Regions from separate parts of the Paenibacillus sp. CMM36 genome, predicted to be linked through region 2. Evidence: predicted binding sites of a transcription regulator. Region 2 holds the regulator's gene; the other holds the start of a gene.
The links. Region 2 encodes Rex, which represses fermentation and respiration genes when NADH is low (regulators of the CRP and FNR family bind a similar motif). Its sites were predicted from a motif close to TTGTGAAATATTTCACAA; they were not measured.
Positions count from the first base shown of each region.

Region 1: the regulator Rex is predicted to act here: its motif matches at 4,705-4,722, upstream of adhE (bifunctional acetaldehyde-CoA/alcohol dehydrogenase).

Region 1 is NZ_JBSEDY010000012.1:44,494-53,336, forward strand. Features, by position in the region: gene ACWA2B_RS20725 (sugar phosphate isomerase/epimerase family protein) at 1-830, shown strand, start outside; gene ACWA2B_RS20730 (ThuA domain-containing protein) at 851-1,582, shown strand; gene ACWA2B_RS20735 (winged helix-turn-helix transcriptional regulator) at 1,830-2,174, shown strand; gene ACWA2B_RS20740 (hypothetical protein) at 2,299-2,598, opposite strand; gene ACWA2B_RS20745 (DODA-type extradiol aromatic ring-opening family dioxygenase) at 2,917-3,684, shown strand; gene ACWA2B_RS20750 (Crp/Fnr family transcriptional regulator) at 3,823-4,539, opposite strand; gene adhE (bifunctional acetaldehyde-CoA/alcohol dehydrogenase) at 4,798-7,410, shown strand; gene pflB (formate C-acetyltransferase) at 7,739-8,843, shown strand, end outside.
Region 2 is NZ_JBSEDY010000004.1:347,159-356,001, reverse strand. Features, by position in the region: gene panC (pantoate--beta-alanine ligase) at 1-660, shown strand, start outside; gene panD (aspartate 1-decarboxylase) at 653-1,036, shown strand; gene ACWA2B_RS11675 (tetratricopeptide repeat protein) at 1,119-1,751, shown strand; gene dinG (ATP-dependent DNA helicase DinG) at 1,909-4,776, shown strand; gene ACWA2B_RS11665 (redox-sensing transcriptional repressor Rex) at 4,820-5,473, shown strand; gene ACWA2B_RS11660 (amidohydrolase) at 5,460-6,761, shown strand; gene ACWA2B_RS11655 (cell wall elongation regulator TseB-like domain-containing protein) at 6,799-7,323, shown strand; gene ACWA2B_RS11650 (hypothetical protein) at 7,770-8,303, shown strand; gene ACWA2B_RS11645 (AAA family ATPase) at 8,296-8,843, shown strand, end outside.

The sequences.
Region 1 (8,843 bases), on a different contig from region 2:
AATTGCTGGAGAATGATGCAGCGCTCAAAAATTTTAAAAAGGCAGTAGAGTCCCGCGGACTAACGATTAGCGCACTTAGCTGTCACGGCAATCCTCTTCATCCGCAAAAGCATTTGGCCCAGGCTGATCATGATACGTTTCTTAAAACCGTTCGATTGGCAGAAAAGCTGGAAGTTCCAGTTGTGAACACTTTCTCCGGCTGTCCGGGAGATCATGAGGATGCGAAATATCCAAACTGGCCTGTGGCTCCGTGGCCTAATGATTTTCAAGAAGTGTTGAAGTGGCAATGGGAGAATAAAATTATTCCTTACTGGACCGAGACGGGGAAATTTGCAGCAGATCATCATGTTAAAATTGGACTGGAGCTACACGGAGGCTTCTCCGTTCATACACCAGCGACCTTGCTTCGTTTACGTGAAGCTGCGGGAGAGGTTATTGGTGCTAATCTCGATCCGAGCCATATGTGGTGGCAGGGAATTGACCCAGTGCAGGCAGTTCAAATTTTGGGCCGAGAGGGAGCTATTCACCACTTTCATGCCAAGGATACGACGATTGATCCAATTAATGTAAATAAATATGGACTTACCGATATGCAGGAATATACGAAAATGCTAGATCGCGCTTGGCAGTTCCGTACTGTGGGTTATGGACATGATGTAAAAACCTGGGCAGATATTATCAGTGCTCTGCGTTTGGTGGGATACGATCATGTAGTGAGTATTGAGCATGAAGATGGTCTGATGTCCGTGGAAGAGGGCTTTACTAAGGCTGTCCACAATCTTCGCCAGGTACTGATTGAAGAACCGCTGAGCGAGATGTGGTGGGTCTAACCTAATAGGGGGAAATGTTGATGATTAACGTCACCATTTGGAATGAATTTTTGAACGAAAAGTTGAATGATGAAGCCAAACAGATATATCCTGACGGGATACACAAAGCGTTGGCTGACGGCCTGGCAGGAGAGGGATTTGCCATTCGAACAGCTACACTGCGTGATGATGCAGAGCATGGTTTGGGAGAAGAAGTCTTGAATTCCACAGATGTGCTGCTGTGGTGGGGGCATAAAGCCCATGATCAGGTGAGCGATGAAGTTACGGCGCGTGTTGTCAAGCGAGTGCAGGAAGGAATGGGCTTAATCGTGCTGCACTCAGGCCATTTTTCCAAGCCATTCAAAGCCCTGATGGGCACTAGCTGCGATCTGAAATGGAGGGTGGCAGGTGAACAGGAGATTATTTGGTCGGTGAATCCGTCACATCCCATTGCAGAAGGCATTGACGCCAAAATATTGTTGAAGCAGGAAGAGATGTATGGCGAGTTCTTTGATATTCCAGCGCCAGATGAATTGGTATTTGTTAGTAACTTTGAAGGTGGCGAAGTATTTAGAACCGGATGTACTTTCCGTCGAGGTAGTGGTAAAATATTTTATTTTCGCCCAGGCCATGAGACCTATCCGACTTATTACCAGCCTGATATTTTGAAGGTTATTGCCAATAGTATTCGTTGGACTTCTCCAACAAGTATTAACAAACCAATATATGGTAGAAGTGAACCGGTAAGACCTCTCGGTGGAGTGTTGGTATAATGACAATCATCACATTTTGATGAGCTATATAATGAATAGATTGAAAGGCGGAACCTCTAGGGGATTCCGCCTTTTTTGATTTAACGATTTAGACATATACCTGCTGTGTTGGTTTGTTGTATAATCAGTTTTGGTCATGGCAACTTTATCGGCGCAGGTATTTAATTTAAGAAGAAAGTGTTTTCTTTCGGGATAAAGTATGCTAAAATGATATATACTAACAAAAGGAAAGCTTTATCAAACCGAAATGCAAAAGAAGGTGAAAAATTTGGAGAGTCAACCGCAATGTACAAAAATGTGTCCGCGTTTTGAAACCGCCTTTTCATGTTTGGGCAAGCGTTGGAATGGATTAATTATTCAATCCATGATGAGCGGTCCTAAGCGGTTTAAGGATATTTCCAATCTGATTCCCACAATGAGTGACAAAATGTTATCAGAGCGGATGAAAGATTTGGAAAATGAAGGAATTCTTACACGTCATGTATATCCAGAAACTCCTGTCCGCATTGAATACGAGCTAACAACCAAAGGCCGTGCACTTCAGCCGGTTATGGAACAGATTCAATTTTGGGCTGAGGAATGGATTAGATGAGCACCAAACTAAATAAGTGTTTTTCATAGCAAAACAGCCTTTTCCTAGAAAAAAGGCTGTTTTTTATATTGCGTTTAGGACTACTTATCCATTTTGCAGAAATGATGTGCTTAGGCAGCACGACTTAATAGCCTTTGACGCGCCCTGCAACTGAGAATAATGCTGCTGTTGCACGGCGAGGCACACGGGTTTGAATATCCAGCGCGGCCGAACGGAATGTACCCAGACAGGAATGACAAAGTCTCCCTGCATAAATAGGGGAACGGCAGGACTCACAAGGATAATCAAGCTGACTGTATGTGGAGGGAAATTTGCCTGCTCTTACCCAATCTGTGAGCAATTCTATAGGTGTACCAGTTACGTCACTGAGCTGGCGAGTATGAGTAGAAGGATGCTTCCATAGATAGTTAGAACAGCGGTCCAAGAATATATTTTCTTCCTGAATACAAGTACTACAGAGGTTTCTAAGGTTTTGACGAAAAACGGAACCGCATTTTGGGCAATTAGAAGTATGTATCTCCATGGAAACCAGTCCTTTGTATCGAAATAAAGTGAAATTTTAAAATTTATTAGTTACATATTACTATGACATTATACCTATATCAATCTTTATTTATAGAATCTTTGACCTTTAAGTGTATGTTAAAATCTGTGTTGACATGACTCTGTTACTTATGTATCATTACTTACATAAAGTTACTTGATGAATAAAATAAATTGTTGATGATAAGGGGATCTTTATATGATGCCATCTTTATTTTTGGCCCATGGCTCACCGATGCTTGCTATTGAACAGACGGACTATACTTCATTTTTAGAGCAACTGGGGAAAAGTATTCGTCCTAAAGCAATAGTTATCTTTACTGCTCATTGGGAAACACAAACGTTGACGATCAGTTCGATGGATGACGTGTACGATACCATTTATGATTTTGGCGGTTTTCCACCGGAACTGTACACAGTGAAATATCCAGCACATGGTTCTGTGGAACTGGCCAATAAGCTGAAAAAATTATATGAACAAAAGGGCATTGACGTAGAAACTGATCGGGTGAGGGGTTTGGATCATGGATCTTGGACATTGTTGCATCGTATGTATCCTGAGGCAGACATTCCGGTAGTTCAGATCTCTGTAAATCCATATCTCTCGCCCAAAGCACAATATGCTATTGGTGAAGTGCTGCGAGGACTGGGAGAACAGGATATTCTGGTCATTGGTAGTGGCGTGACTGTTCATAATCTGCGTATCGTCAAATGGGGGGAAACGAAAACAGAACCTTGGGCTATAGATTTTGATGATTGGATTATTGAAAAAGTACAAAGTAGAGATATAGAGGCTTTGGATCACTATGAAAGCGAAGCACCGTATGCTCGCCAGGCCGTACCCAGAGCAGAACACTTTGTACCGTTGTTTATTGCAATGGGGAGTGGCAATCCTGCAAACAAAGCCAAGGTTATCCATAGAAGCTATGAGATGGGGAATTTAAGTTATCTATGTTTACAGTTTTAAAGAGTGTTGCCAGAAGAAGGACTGTCATTAAAATGCTTCGCTACTGCTCCTGTATAAGTAGGGGAGTGGAAATAAATTAGGGAGTGTTATAAGCTATAGTGGCTTATAACACTCCCTTTTACATAAAAAAACGATTTATTATATCCGGCAAATCTCACGAGGGCATAGTTCACAATGACATACACCTTGCAGCATTTCCAAATCTTTGACAACAATCATACCATTATCATATTCAACTGCATTTTTCTTACGTAGATCACTAAGCATCCGGTTTACGCTTTCCCGGGTCGCACCGATCATATTTGATAAGTCAGTATGAGTAATTTTTTTATGAATCAGGATATGTTCGCCGTGAGGCTCACCATAGGTATTGCATAGACGAATGAGCGTTGAACATAAAGCGCCTGGCTTGCCGTACATCATCAAATCGCGGAACTTAGTCTGAGTAATGCGGTGATGTGAACCCATCCATTTCATAAAGTCAATCGCAAAATCACAATGCTGGCAAATAAGCAGTTCCAAATCTGTATGATCGATTACGCCAATATCACTGTCTTCCAGAACCTCAGCAGAAAAGGAATGCTTAGTACCGAAAAATGGATCGGCTTGACCAACAAGATCGCCGCTTTGATACATATATAGAATAAGTTCCTTGCCCTCATCCGTTGTTTTGGTTACTTTCACGCGTCCGCGCTTAATATAAAACAGCTTATCCGCTGTATCTCCTTCCCAGAACAGATGCGAGCTTTCTGGCATAACTCGATCTTTCATCATTACTTGCAATCGGTTGAAGCTGGCCTCCGAGAAGCAACAGGTGTTGCCGCGGGCTTCCATTACATTTGTAGGGTTTCTCATCGTCCATTTCCCCTTTGTATCCTATGTTTTTTATCTGCAACTTGATCAATTCAAATTCATTATATACTTGTGCAATGAGTTTTTGGGGCAAGAAGAGGGGGTAAAAGTGGCAGAATTCCAAACTTTGTGATTTAATTCACTTCATAAAATAAAATTTTAAATAGATTGTGAAAAAAATCACAATATATCTTGAAAAGCTGTGTTACGATCAGTGCGTGAACAAGAGATAGTACACGAGATAACAGGAGGATGAGGGAAATGGCTGTTAAAAACGAGGTTATTCAAAAAGAGCAAAGCGCAGAGCAGTATATTCAAACGCTGATTGACCGGGGGAACCGGGCACAGCAAGCTTTCATGAGTATGAATCAGGAACAGATTGACGAAATCGTACAAGCTATGGCACTCGCAGGGATGGATAAACACATGTACCTGGCGAAGTTGGCTGTTGAAGAAACAGGACGCGGTGTGTACGAGGACAAAATCACCAAAAACATGTTTGCAACAGAATATATCTATCATAGCATCAAAAATGAAAAAACCGTCGGTGTCATTGAAGACAATGATTTTGACAGTTTTCAAAAGATAGCAGAGCCAGTCGGTATTATCATGGGGATCACTCCAGTGACAAACCCGACTTCGACTACGATGTTCAAAGCGCTGATTGCCATTAAAACACGTAACCCAATCATTTTCGGTTTCCATCCATCTGCTCAATCGTGTAGTGCGGAAGCAGCCCGCGTCTTGCTCGAAGCAGCTGTTAAACATGGTGCTCCGGCCGATTGTATTCAATGGATTGAAGCACCTTCGATGGATAAGACCAATGTATTGATGAACCACCCTGATGTGGCGCTAATTTTGGCAACTGGTGGATCAGGCATGGTTAAGGCAGCTTATAGCTGCGGTAAACCAGCACTTGGTGTAGGTCCTGGTAACGTGCCTTGCTTTATTGAAAAAACAGCAGATATCAAACAGGCCGTGAACGATCTTATCCTCTCGAAATCTTTTGATAACGGTATGATTTGTGCTTCGGAGCAAGCGGTTATTATCGAAGAGCCAATCTTCGAACAAGTGAAAAAATTGATGATCGCTAACGGTTGCTATTTTGTAAATAAAGAAGAAGCAGCTAAGCTCACTCAAGGAGCTATGAATGTCGAGAAATGTGCAGTGAACCCAGCTATTGTCGGGCAGTCTGCTGTGAAAATTGCTGAAATGAGTGGTATTACAGTACCAGCAGGAACTAAAATTTTGGTCGCTGAGATTGAAGGGGTAGGAACAAAATTCCCATTGTCTGCGGAAAAATTGAGTCCTGTATTGGCTTGCTATAAAGTAAAAAATGCGGAACAAGGTATTCAACGCGCTGCTGAAGTCGTGGAATTCGGGGGCATGGGTCACTCGTCCGCTATTCATTCGAACGATGAGGATGTTATCGCTCGGTTTGCAAACCGTTTGCAAACAGGACGTATCATTGTAAATGCACCTTCCACACATGGTGCGATTGGCGACATTTACAACACCAATCTTCCTTCGTTGACACTTGGTTGCGGTTCGTACGGTCGTAACTCGACTTCGTCGAACGTATCGGCAGTCAATCTGATTAATGTGAAAAGGGTGGCGAAACGGACGGTGAATATGCAATGGTTCAAAGTACCTTCCAAAATCTATTTTGAAAAAAATTCGACACAGTATCTTGCTAAAATGCCTGATATCACACGTGTAGCTATTATCACAGACCCTATGATGGTACAACTGGGATATGTAGATCGTGTTATTCATTATCTGCATCAGCGCCAAACACCAGTAGCTATCGAAGTGTTCTCTGAAGTAGAGCCAGATCCATCGACAGTTACGGTAGAACGTGGTACTGAAATGATGAGACGTTTCCAACCGGATTGCATCATCGCACTGGGCGGCGGTTCGCCAATGGATGCCGCTAAAGGCATGTGGATGTTCTATGAATATCCAGATACTGATTTCAATAACTTAAAACAAAAATTCATGGATATCCGTAAACGGATTTACAAGTACCCACGTCTGGGCCAAAAAGCACAATTTGTAGCTATCCCTACAACATCGGGTACAGGTTCCGAAGTTACATCGTTCGCAGTAATTACGGACAAAAACCTGGGCGACACGAAGTACCCACTGGCTGACTATGAGTTGACTCCTGATGTGGCAATTATTGACCCAGTGTTTGTATATTCGCTGCCTAAAACAGCTGTAGCGGACACAGGTATGGACGTTCTGACACATGCTATCGAGGCTTACGTGTCCGTAATGGCTAATGACTACACAGATGGTCTGGCAATTAAAGCCATTCAATTGGTATTCCAATACCTAGAACAATCGGCTCTGACCGGTGATAAGCTGGCTCGTGAAAAAATGCATAATGCTTCCACACTTGCTGGTATGGCGTTTGCTAATGCATTCTTGGGCATTAACCACAGTCTTGCACATAAATGGGGTGGACAATACCATACAGCGCATGGCCGCACGAATGCCATTTTGATGCCGCACGTTATTCGTTATAATGCGAAAAAACCGACAAAATTTGCTTCGTTCCCTAAATATTCGCACTTTGTTGCGGATGAGCGTTATGCAGAAATCGCGCGCATATTGGGACTGCCTGCACGCACCACCGAAGAAGGGGTTAACAGCTTGATCGAAGCGATCCGTAAAATGAACAAAACACTCGGTATCGAGGAATCGTTCCAACAAATCGGTTTCGATGCGAAAGATTTCGAATCACGTGTAGATTATCTGGCTGACCGCGCATTTGAAGATCAATGTACAACTGCGAATCCTAAGTTGCCACTGGTTACTGAGTTGGCTGATGTCTATCGCAATGCCTTCTACGGACGTTTTGACCAATAATATAATAGGTAAGAAGAGGCTTGTGAAAAAGCATTTTCTCGTTCAATACCGATGCAGGCTCTCTATATAGAGGGCCTGTTGGTTTGGGAAGGGAGGTGAACGGCAAGGCTAAGGATATAGGCGCGAAGCTAGGGAAAATAAAGTGACAAAAATCACTCATATTGTGATTTTTGTCACATACTACACTCTATCATTATTCTACAATAAGGGTGTAAGAAAGGTCCCGACACTGAGCGTAAGGCATCGGTGAACAGGCCGGGCTCAAGAAATAGCTTTATCGTGAAAAAAATCACAAGTCCGGAAGACCAAACAATTTGGAGGGATTTACATGTCGGTGATTGAGAGAGAATTACAAGAGCAACAATCTGGCTGGAGAGGTTTTAAAAAAGGCAAATGGACTAAAGAAGTCAACGTCAACGATTTTATTGAAACCAATATCTTACCTTATGTTGGCAATGAAGAATTTTTGGTTGGTCCTACGGCCAACACAACTGCATTGTGGGATATTGTATCCGATCTTACCAAAAAAGAGTTGGCAAACGGCGGCGTGCTTGATGTAGACGTGAATACGCCATCCACTATTATTTCACATAAACCGGGTTATCTAGACCGGGATAAAGAGCAAATTGTCGGTGTACAAACAGATGCTCCATTCAAACGTTCTTTACAGCCGTTTGGCGGAATTCGAATGATGATCGACGCTTGCAAAGCCTATGGTTTTGAAGTGCCAGAAAGTATCATTGATATCTTCACTCATATTCGTAAAACTCACAACCAAGGTGTATTTGACGCTTATACAGATGAAATGAGAGCAGCTCGTAAAGCTGGTATCATTACTGGTCTGCCAGATGCATACGGCCGTGGTCGTATTATCGGTGACTATCGTCGTGTAGCTTTATACGGTGCAGACTTCTTGATCCAAGATAAAAAGCTGCAACTGAAAAGCCTTGAAGTTGATTCCATGGAAGAAGACGTAATTCGTCTGCGTGAGGAAATTTCCGAGCAAATTCGTGCTTTGAATGAACTGAAACAAATGGCTGCTGAGCACGGTTTTGATATTTCAAAACCTGCTAACAATGCGAAAGAAGCTTTCCAATGGGTATATTTTGGATATCTTGCAGCAATCAAAGAACAAAATGGTGCAGCAATGTCCTTAGGACGTGTATCTTCCTTCCTTGATATTTACTCTCAACGTGATATGGAAGAGGGTACAATGACAGAAGAACAAGCTCAAGAACTGGTCGATCATTTTGTTATGAAATTGCGTATTGTTAAGTTCTTGCGCACACCTGACTATAATGAACTGTTCAGTGGAGATCCAACTTGGGTTACTGAGTCCATTGGTGGTATGTCCGTAACTGGAGAAACTCGGGTAACTAAAAACAGCTTCCGTTTCCTGCACACCCTCTACAATCTGGGACCTGCACCGGAAC
Region 2 (8,843 bases):
TTGGAGGTAGCACGGCGTGAGGGCGTGGATATTGTATTTTTGCCAACTGTAGCAGAAATGTATCCACAACCAACCCAAACCAAAATTCGTGTATCCGCTTTGACAGATCGCTTGTGCGGTGCTTCCCGTCCCGGCCATTTTGATGGTGTGACTACGGTGGTAGCCAAGCTTTTTAACATGATAGGTCCTGATTTGGCCTTTTTTGGGATGAAGGACGCACAGCAGGTTGCTGTGCTCCAGCAGATGGTGACTGATCTCAATATGAACGTGACTATCGTACCTTGTCCCATCGTCAGAGAGGCGGATGGTTTAGCCCTCAGCTCCCGTAACGTGTATTTAAGTGCAGAACAGCGCGAGCAGGCATTGGTGCTGTCCCAGTCACTGCGTAAGGTGCAAGAAGTGAGCGAAGATATTGTAACAAACACAATTACGATTCGTCAGTTACATCAAATGGTGGAGTCCACCATTACTTCCTCTCCTTTAGCAGACATTGATTACATTGAAATTTTAACTTTTCCTGGTCTGGAGCCCCTTCTTCCCGAGCAGCGGCTATGTGATGTTCAGGAAGACATCATCGTAGCGCTAGCTGTGAAATTTGGCAGTACCCGACTGATTGACAATATAAGAATACAGAAGGCGGAGGTGCTTTCCCATGTTTAGAACTATGATGAAATCCAAAATTCACCGCGCTACGGTTACGGAAGCTAACCTGAACTATGTGGGGAGTATCACTATAGATGAAGATCTCATGGAGACATCGGATCTGTTGGAGAATGAAAAGGTTCAAATTGTAAACAATAACAATGGAGCTCGACTGGAAACCTATGTTATCCCCGGACCGCGTGGGAGCGGTGTGATCTGTCTCAACGGTGCGGCAGCTCGTTTGGTGCAGCCTGGTGATACAGTCATTATTATTTCCTATGCTTCCATGTCAAATGAAGAGGCCAAAACATACAAACCAACAGTGGTATTTGTTGATGAACATAATAAACCAGCCCAAACGATGAACAAAGAAGTACATGCGACGATCATGTAATGAATGGGAGTGCGGATGAAACCCGTCTTTTAAGCGAAAAATGTGAGTGTATTAATCCATCTTTCATAAGGGCGGGATGCACATGTTCCAGCATGTATTCGCAGAAATGAACAGCATGTTAGATGATATCGTGAAGCATTACCCATCAGCCCAGGGCTCCCGCAGGCAGGAGCTGCTACAGCACTGGAGTCTGCTGCGGAGAATGAGTGACGGAATTATGGATGAGTGGCTGGCCTTTGAGGAAAAAATGGTGTGCCTGCGTGCGGCCGGCTTTTCCGCGGAGACCGATATGTCTGACACGGAGCTGCCTGAAAAAGAGCTGCCGGCTTTTAGTCGGGGGCAAGGGTATTATCGATTACTTATGTACCCTGAGGCGATCCAACAATTTGAGCAGGTACTACAGCATTTTCCGAACAGTTGGCAGAGTCGCATGTATATGGGAATGGCCTATTTTCAACTAGATGATCCAGCAGAAGCTGTATACCATTTTCAGAAGGTGCTGGACCTGACTGAGCAGGCAGGACTAAAAGCGGTCATCTATAATGCGCTAGGCTGTCTGTTGGCAAAGCAGGCTGACGTAGAGGAGGCGCAAAAATGTTTTGCTCTCGCACATCAGTTCGATCCTGCGTTACCCGAGCCGCTGCACAATATGGAAGCCTGTTTGTCCGGTACCGAAAAGCTTCGATACGACAGCTCCATAATGACCTGGATGTAGTTGTCAGACACCGAGTAAGACGATGCATGCCCACCTCCTGAGGCGGCGTATGCATCGTCTTTTTTGGCTGTCTTAATTTCCAAACACGCGATCTTCTGCTATGCTAATATACGGAGTTATTATTTTTGTAAGTGTCATAAGAAAGGATTAAGCCCGAATGAAATTTGCGGTATTGGATTTTGAAACGACAGGCACCCAGTCCGCGGATGACATCATTCAAGTCGGACTTGCAATTATAGATCATGATAACAGCATTTCCCGTGTTTACGGCTCTTATGTGAACCCTGGCAGATCTATTCCACCTTTTATCACTGGATTGACCGGAATTACAGACGATGACGTGAAGGATGCACCTGCACTTGAAGAAATGATGATGGAGCTTGTGCCTATGCTGGACGATGTTGTACTGGTCGGTCATAATGTGGCGTTTGATTTTAATTTTTTGCAAAACGCTCTGGATCGGTGCGGATACTTGCCATTTAGCGGAAGAATCTTGGATACAATGGATTTTCTGAAAATTATGTTTCCATCACTATCTTCGTATCAGTTGGGTTTTGTGTCTTCTGAGTTCGGGCTGGCACATGATCGCCCTCACCAAGCAGACAGCGACGCATTGGCTACGGCCGAGGTGTTTTTAAAGTGTCTGGGTGAGCTTCAAGCATTACCTCTGATAACGATACAGCGGCTTAGTGATTTGTTTGCAGAGGAAGACAGTGACCTTGGATGGTTTCTTGATGGGGTGCGTGAAGAGAAAGAGCTTGATCCTATTCAGGATTTGGAGGGATATCAGTTTTTTCGTCAGCTTGCGCTAAAAGTGGAAGATTGGACGGAGCTAGCTGCTCCGCGTAGAGAAGATGACCCGAATCCACTGTCAGGTGTTACCTTTGAGGAGTACATGGATGATGTGCGGGACAATTTGCGTTCATCCTTGAGTCAATATGAGGAGCGCGAGGCGCAGATACAGATGATTGAGGGTGTGAATCAGGCACTGAGTGAAGACAAGCATCTGCTGATTGAAGCAGGTACAGGAACAGGGAAGTCTCTGGGTTATTTGCTCCCATCGCTGTATCACAGTGTGAAAAAGGGACAGCGCGTTATGGTGAGTACACATACGATCAACCTGCAGGAGCAATTACGCGAGCGCGACATTCCGATGCTGACCAAGGTGATTCCGTTTCCGTTCCGGGCTGCTATTTTCAAGGGTCGGGGACATTATTTGTGTCTGCGTAAGTTTGAACATAAAATAAACAGAAGAGACTTCGCTACACCGAAGGAAGATTTAATTACAGCGGCTCAGATGATCGTCTGGTTGACGCTAACAGAAACCGGTGATGATGAAGAACTGAATCTGAGCAACCGTGGAGGGGATTTCTGGGAAACGGTGGCGAGTGATTCAGAGTCCTGTCTTGGTCGTTCCTGCCCATGGTTCCGCAAATGTTATTATCATCGTGCACGCCATGAAGCAGGAATAGCGGATGTTGTTATTACGAATCACTCTAAGTTGTTCACAGACGTCAAAGCCAGTCATCAGTTATTGCCTAGCTATGAACATCTGGTGATAGATGAAGCCCATCACCTGGAGGAAGTAGCTGGTAAACACCTAGGTATGCATATGAAATATTTCACACTCGTGCATACACTGACGCGACTGTTCAAAGACAGCAAGAATGGACAACTGCCTTCACTTCGTCAACAGTTGGCGAAATCGGGGCACGAGAAGTCGGCAGATTGGGCCTCAACTATCGACCAGCTGTATCCGCTCGTGTTAGAGGTGAAGGAAACTTGGGACCTGCTAAGCGACAAGCTGTTTGGCATGTTGCCGGAGCGAAGTGATGCGACACCGGGTGAAACAGGACAGTTTTCTTCCCGTCTCAAACCTTCGGCCAAGCCTGCAAAGTGGGATCAGGCGGGAGCTTTGGAAAATCAGCTATATGTAACGATGAGCGAAATTTTGCGCAAGGGCGACAAGCTGATGCTGGACGTCAAGGAAGAACATGACGATTATGCGGCGGATAGCCTTATTACAGATATCACGGGTCTGCTCAAGGATTTGGCGGGGATTCGAGAAAATTTGCGCTTTTTTATCCGACTCGATGATGAAACAACCGTATACTGGCTCGAGGCAAGCGGGCAATTCCGTAGTAAATCATTGCAATTTTATGCGGTACCCGTCGATGTGAGCCGCCAGTTGAAAGAAATGTTTTTTGACAAAAAAAGAAGCATTATTCTGACTTCTGCTACCTTGTCGGTAGATAAGTCGTTTCAGTACATGATCGATCAGCTCGGCTTACAGGAGGCCGCAGATCAAGAGCGGCTGATGACTTCGCAGCTCCCGTCACCCTTTAATTACAGGGATCAGGTGTTGCTGGTTATTCCACGGGATTTCCCAAGTGTGAAGGGCAGTGTAGGAGATGCGCATTTTGTAGATATGCTCGTTAGCTCTCTAGGAGCGACTGCTCAGGCGACACGTGGGAGAATGCTCGTTCTGTTTACGTCCTATCGGATGCTCCGGCAAGTGTATGAGCCGCTCAAAGAGGCCTTAGCATCCAGCGAAATTACTGTGCTGGGACAAGGTGTGGACAGTGGAAGTCGCAGCAAGCTAACCCGCCGGTTTCAGGAAGCGAAAGCTTCTGTATTGCTGGGGACCAGCAGTTTCTGGGAAGGCGTCGATATTCCGGGGAAGGCTCTGACTTGTCTAGCCATTGTTCGCTTGCCGTTTCAACCGCCGAATCACCCGCTGCTGGAGGCAAAAAGCGAACTGCTCCAGCAGCAGAAGAAGAATCCATTTATGAAGCTGTCTGTACCGCAAGCGGTCATTCGCTTCAAACAGGGATTTGGTCGGTTGGTACGTACAGCGAACGACCACGGGGTCGTTATCGTTTATGATACGCGTGTGATTGAATCCTATTACGGAAAGCACTTTTTGTACTCGTTACCGGGACCAAAAATGGAGCATATGCCATCGGAGCAAATGGTGCCCCGCATCGCCGAATGGCTCCAATCCGCCCCGGAGACAGAGGCATAACGGACGGACATAAGTATGTTCGTTACAATTAGGGGGAGCAAGTATGAAATCAGATAAAATTTCAGAGGCTGTCGTACGGAGGTTACCCGTATATTTACGTTATCTGAATGCACTGCACAAACGGGAGGTGGCTACGGTCTCTTCTCAAGAGCTGGGACAGAGGCTAGATTTGAACCCGGCCCAAATCCGTAAAGATCTTGCTTATTTTGGAGATTTTGGTCGGAAGGGTATCGGTTATGATGTTTCTTATCTCATTGAGAAAATACGCCATATCCTGAAAATCGACCAACAAATTAATGTAGTATTGGTCGGAGCGGGTAATCTGGGGCAAGCCCTTTCGAATTATAACGCTTATTTAAAAGACAATATGAAGATTGTGGCGGTATTTGATGCGTTTCCGGATAAGGTAGGAACCAAGATCAATACATTGGTCGTGCAACCGATGGATGAACTGGAAGCGACTGTGAAAGAAAAAAACATTCGAATCGGGATTATTACCGTACCTGATTTTGAAGCACAGCACGTGGCTGATAGGCTTATTGATAGCGGAATTGGAGCGATCCTGAACTTTGCACCGACTACTCTCAAGGCACCAGCCAACATTCGGATTCATGCCACAGACTTTACAACTGATTTGCTTAGCCTCGCTTATTATTTGGAGGACGGAAAGGAAGAAGCACAATATGACAGTGAATAAATGGATGATTAAAAACGGATCTTTTGCCGTAAATGGACCAGAAGCAGGGGTAGTCCATGGTTTTATGATTGTGGAGGATAGTCGTATTACTTATATTGGCGAAACCTTGCCTGCGGGTGAGGAAGAGACGGAAGCGATCGATGGTAAAGGGCTATTGTTTTTACCTGGTCTGATCAATACTCATGGTCATGCGGCGATGTCTCTACTGCGTGGGCATGGAGATGATTTGGCACTTCAAGTATGGCTTCAGGAAAAAATGTGGCCTATGGAAGCCAAGTTTACATCTACAGACGTGTACTGGGGTACGTCCTTGTCTGTGCTGGAAATGCTGAAAGGTGGAACAACAACCTTCCTCGATATGTACGATCATATGGATGAGGTGGCTCGTGTGGCTGAAGAGTCAGGTATTCGTGCAAGTCTGATGCGTGGAGCAATTGGACTATGTTCGGAGGAAGAACAGCGAATCAAGCTGGCAGAGGCCGTGACTTTTGCGCGTAACTGGCACGGTAAAGCAGACGGCCGTATTACAACGATGATGTCACCGCATGCGCCATATACATGTCCACCTGCGTTTATTGAAAAATTCGTACAAGCTGCGCATGATCTGGACTTGCCACTGCATACGCACATGTCTGAGACGATCGCCGAAGTAGAGCAAAACGTACGCGACTACGGTTTGCGTCCGGTTGCACACTTGGATAAGCTTGGCTTTTTCTCCCGTCCTTCGCTTGTTGCCCATGGCGTTCATTTGAACGACGAAGAAATAGCTTTACTGGCAGAACGTGGTGTAGCGGTTTCCCACAATCCTGGCAGCAACTTGAAGCTGGCAAGTGGTGTGGCAAGAGTGCCTGAATTGCTGCGTGCAGGGGTTACGGTTTCTCTCGGAACGGATGGTCCTGCCAGCAATAATAACCTGGATATGTTCGAGGAAATGCGTCTGGCAGCACTTATTCACAAGGGTGTATCCGGTGACCCTACGGCAGTTCCTGCAAGTGAAGCGCTGCGTCTGGCAACAGAATACGGTGCAAAGTCGATTGGTTTAAAAGAAGTAGGAGCGTTGGCAGCAGGCAACAAGGCTGACTTTATCGCGTTGGATCTGAATCAGGCACATTTCTTGCCGCGTACAGATCTTATTTCCCATGCGGTATACTCTGCAAGCGCCAAGGACGTGGCTCATGTGTGGGTAGACGGTCGTCAGGTTGTGAAAAACGGCGAATGCCTGACTATGGACGAGGAACGTATCAAACATGAGGCACAAGCCGCCTTTGAAGGGCTGCTGTCGCGCTAATTCAGGTGTCACATCCCCTTAGAGAGGAAGCACGGGTTTGAAAAATAAGAAAAAATGGATAGCGGTCGCCATTTTGGCCGTGATACTGATCCTGGTCAGCATTTTCTGGTATTATTCCTATGTTACTCAAGACCAGGTGGCTGAGAAAAATGCCGCTATCATTAAGGCCAAGCAATCAGGTGGTCTGGTTAGCACGACTCAAACATGGAAGTCTGTGTGGGATCAGGTATATTGGGTGGTTCAAGGGAAAAATGCACAGAATGAAAATATAATGGTATGGGTTCCTTTTCAAAAAGTGGAGGGACAACCTAACGTACCTGCCGCAGATAATAGCGGTGTTCATACCGAGCTGCTGAAGAACGGAGTCGACGAGCAAAAAATGACGTCGCTAATTCAGCAGCAGCTTCCAGGTGTAAAAATTGTAAGCCTCCAGCCGAGTGTGTTCAATGGCGAATATGTGTGGCAGCTGTTTTACGATGATGGAAGCCATCATTACTATGCCTTTTACCGTTTTTCAGATGGGGGAGCGACGGGGGTAAAGTATACTTTGCCCAATAACTGAGCTGGTTGAGGATCAGCAGATGTGGAATGAATGACTAGTAAATGATTAAAAGCTCAAGAAAAAGACGTAAATGCGATGAAATTCGTATTTACGTCTTTTAGTCTTGCTATGCCGTAAAGATGAGCTGAATGCCAGCGAAGCATCTTTACCTACCCAACTTCTCTCCTAAGGAAAATTCATCTTTATGGCGGGCAACAGCGATCGTAAGATCAAATCCTACACGCAGCGTCCCACCTCCACCATAACCAAAGATTTTGCCTCATCACAACTCCTCCACACATTGCCTTCGATTTTAGATATACGTTATGATATACTATATTTTATAAGTGATAGACAAAAATGATAGAAAAAAGAATTGCTGATCACTGTAAGATCATGCAATTTGGTTGTTTGTTGACATTCGTCCCGTTTCTTCTGAGTTTTACATTTTGAGAGGAGGATGTTGTTTGAAATTGCGTGCAGTTCCTATCGTTGTGGCGGCAGTTTTGGCAGCTTTGCTGCTATTTGGGGGATGGTTCATTTACCGTCAGGTTACAATGCAAAGTCCTCTGGAAAAACTGGTTTCTCAATATCCAGGCGTGACAAGCGCTCAAATAGATATTAAACAGGATCAGGTTGTATTGAAACTAGATCTCAAACCGCAGGCGGATGTGGCCGGATTGGTCGATGTAGTTAAGCAAAAAGGACAATCCATCATTGGCAGCCGCACCATTAAGCTCGATATTGCAGACCGTTCCAATACAGCACTGAATCAATGGTGGTCTGAGGCTATGTTTCCTGTAGCCGAAGCGATGGAAAATAGAAAGTATACTCAAATTTCATCTACAGTTGAGCATATGAAAAAGAAAAAGACGGGTATCAAAGCTGATACCGACATGGATTCGAACAATGTCTATATCCGACTCAGCGAAGGGAAAGCGACCAAGTTTATCGTTTTGCCACGTCAATCTCAGCAGATGGGGGTATGGCCTAATGCCTAGATGGATCAAGGAAATATTAATCGGCATTGTGCCGGTAACCATTATATTTCTCGTTTTTATTGGGGTAAATATTATCCCTCTTCTAGTTGCTGGTGTGATGTTCAGCGGCTTGTTAATGCTCATGCATGCTCGTGGAGGCTTGGCCGTAGGTGCTGGGCAAGAACGTAAACGTAAAAAAAATGGCCCGGACAAGCTGACTTTTGAGGAAATCGGTGGGCAAGAAAGCGCTAAGCAGGAGCTGCGTGAGGCCTTGGATTTTTTGAATCGACATGATGAAATCTCCAAGTTTGGTATCCGTCCATTAAAAGGCGTTTTGCTCACAGGTCCTCCGGGAACAGGAAAAACACTGATGGCTAAGGCAGCGGCACACTATACTAATTCTGTTTTTGTTGCAGCCTCAGGTAGTGAATTTGTTGAAATGTACGTTGGTGTTGGAGCAGGTCGTGTGCGTGAGTTGTTCCGGGAGGCACGTACTCGTGCAGCCAAGGAAAAGAAGGAAAATGCAATTATTTTTATTGACGAAATCGACGTAATTGGTGG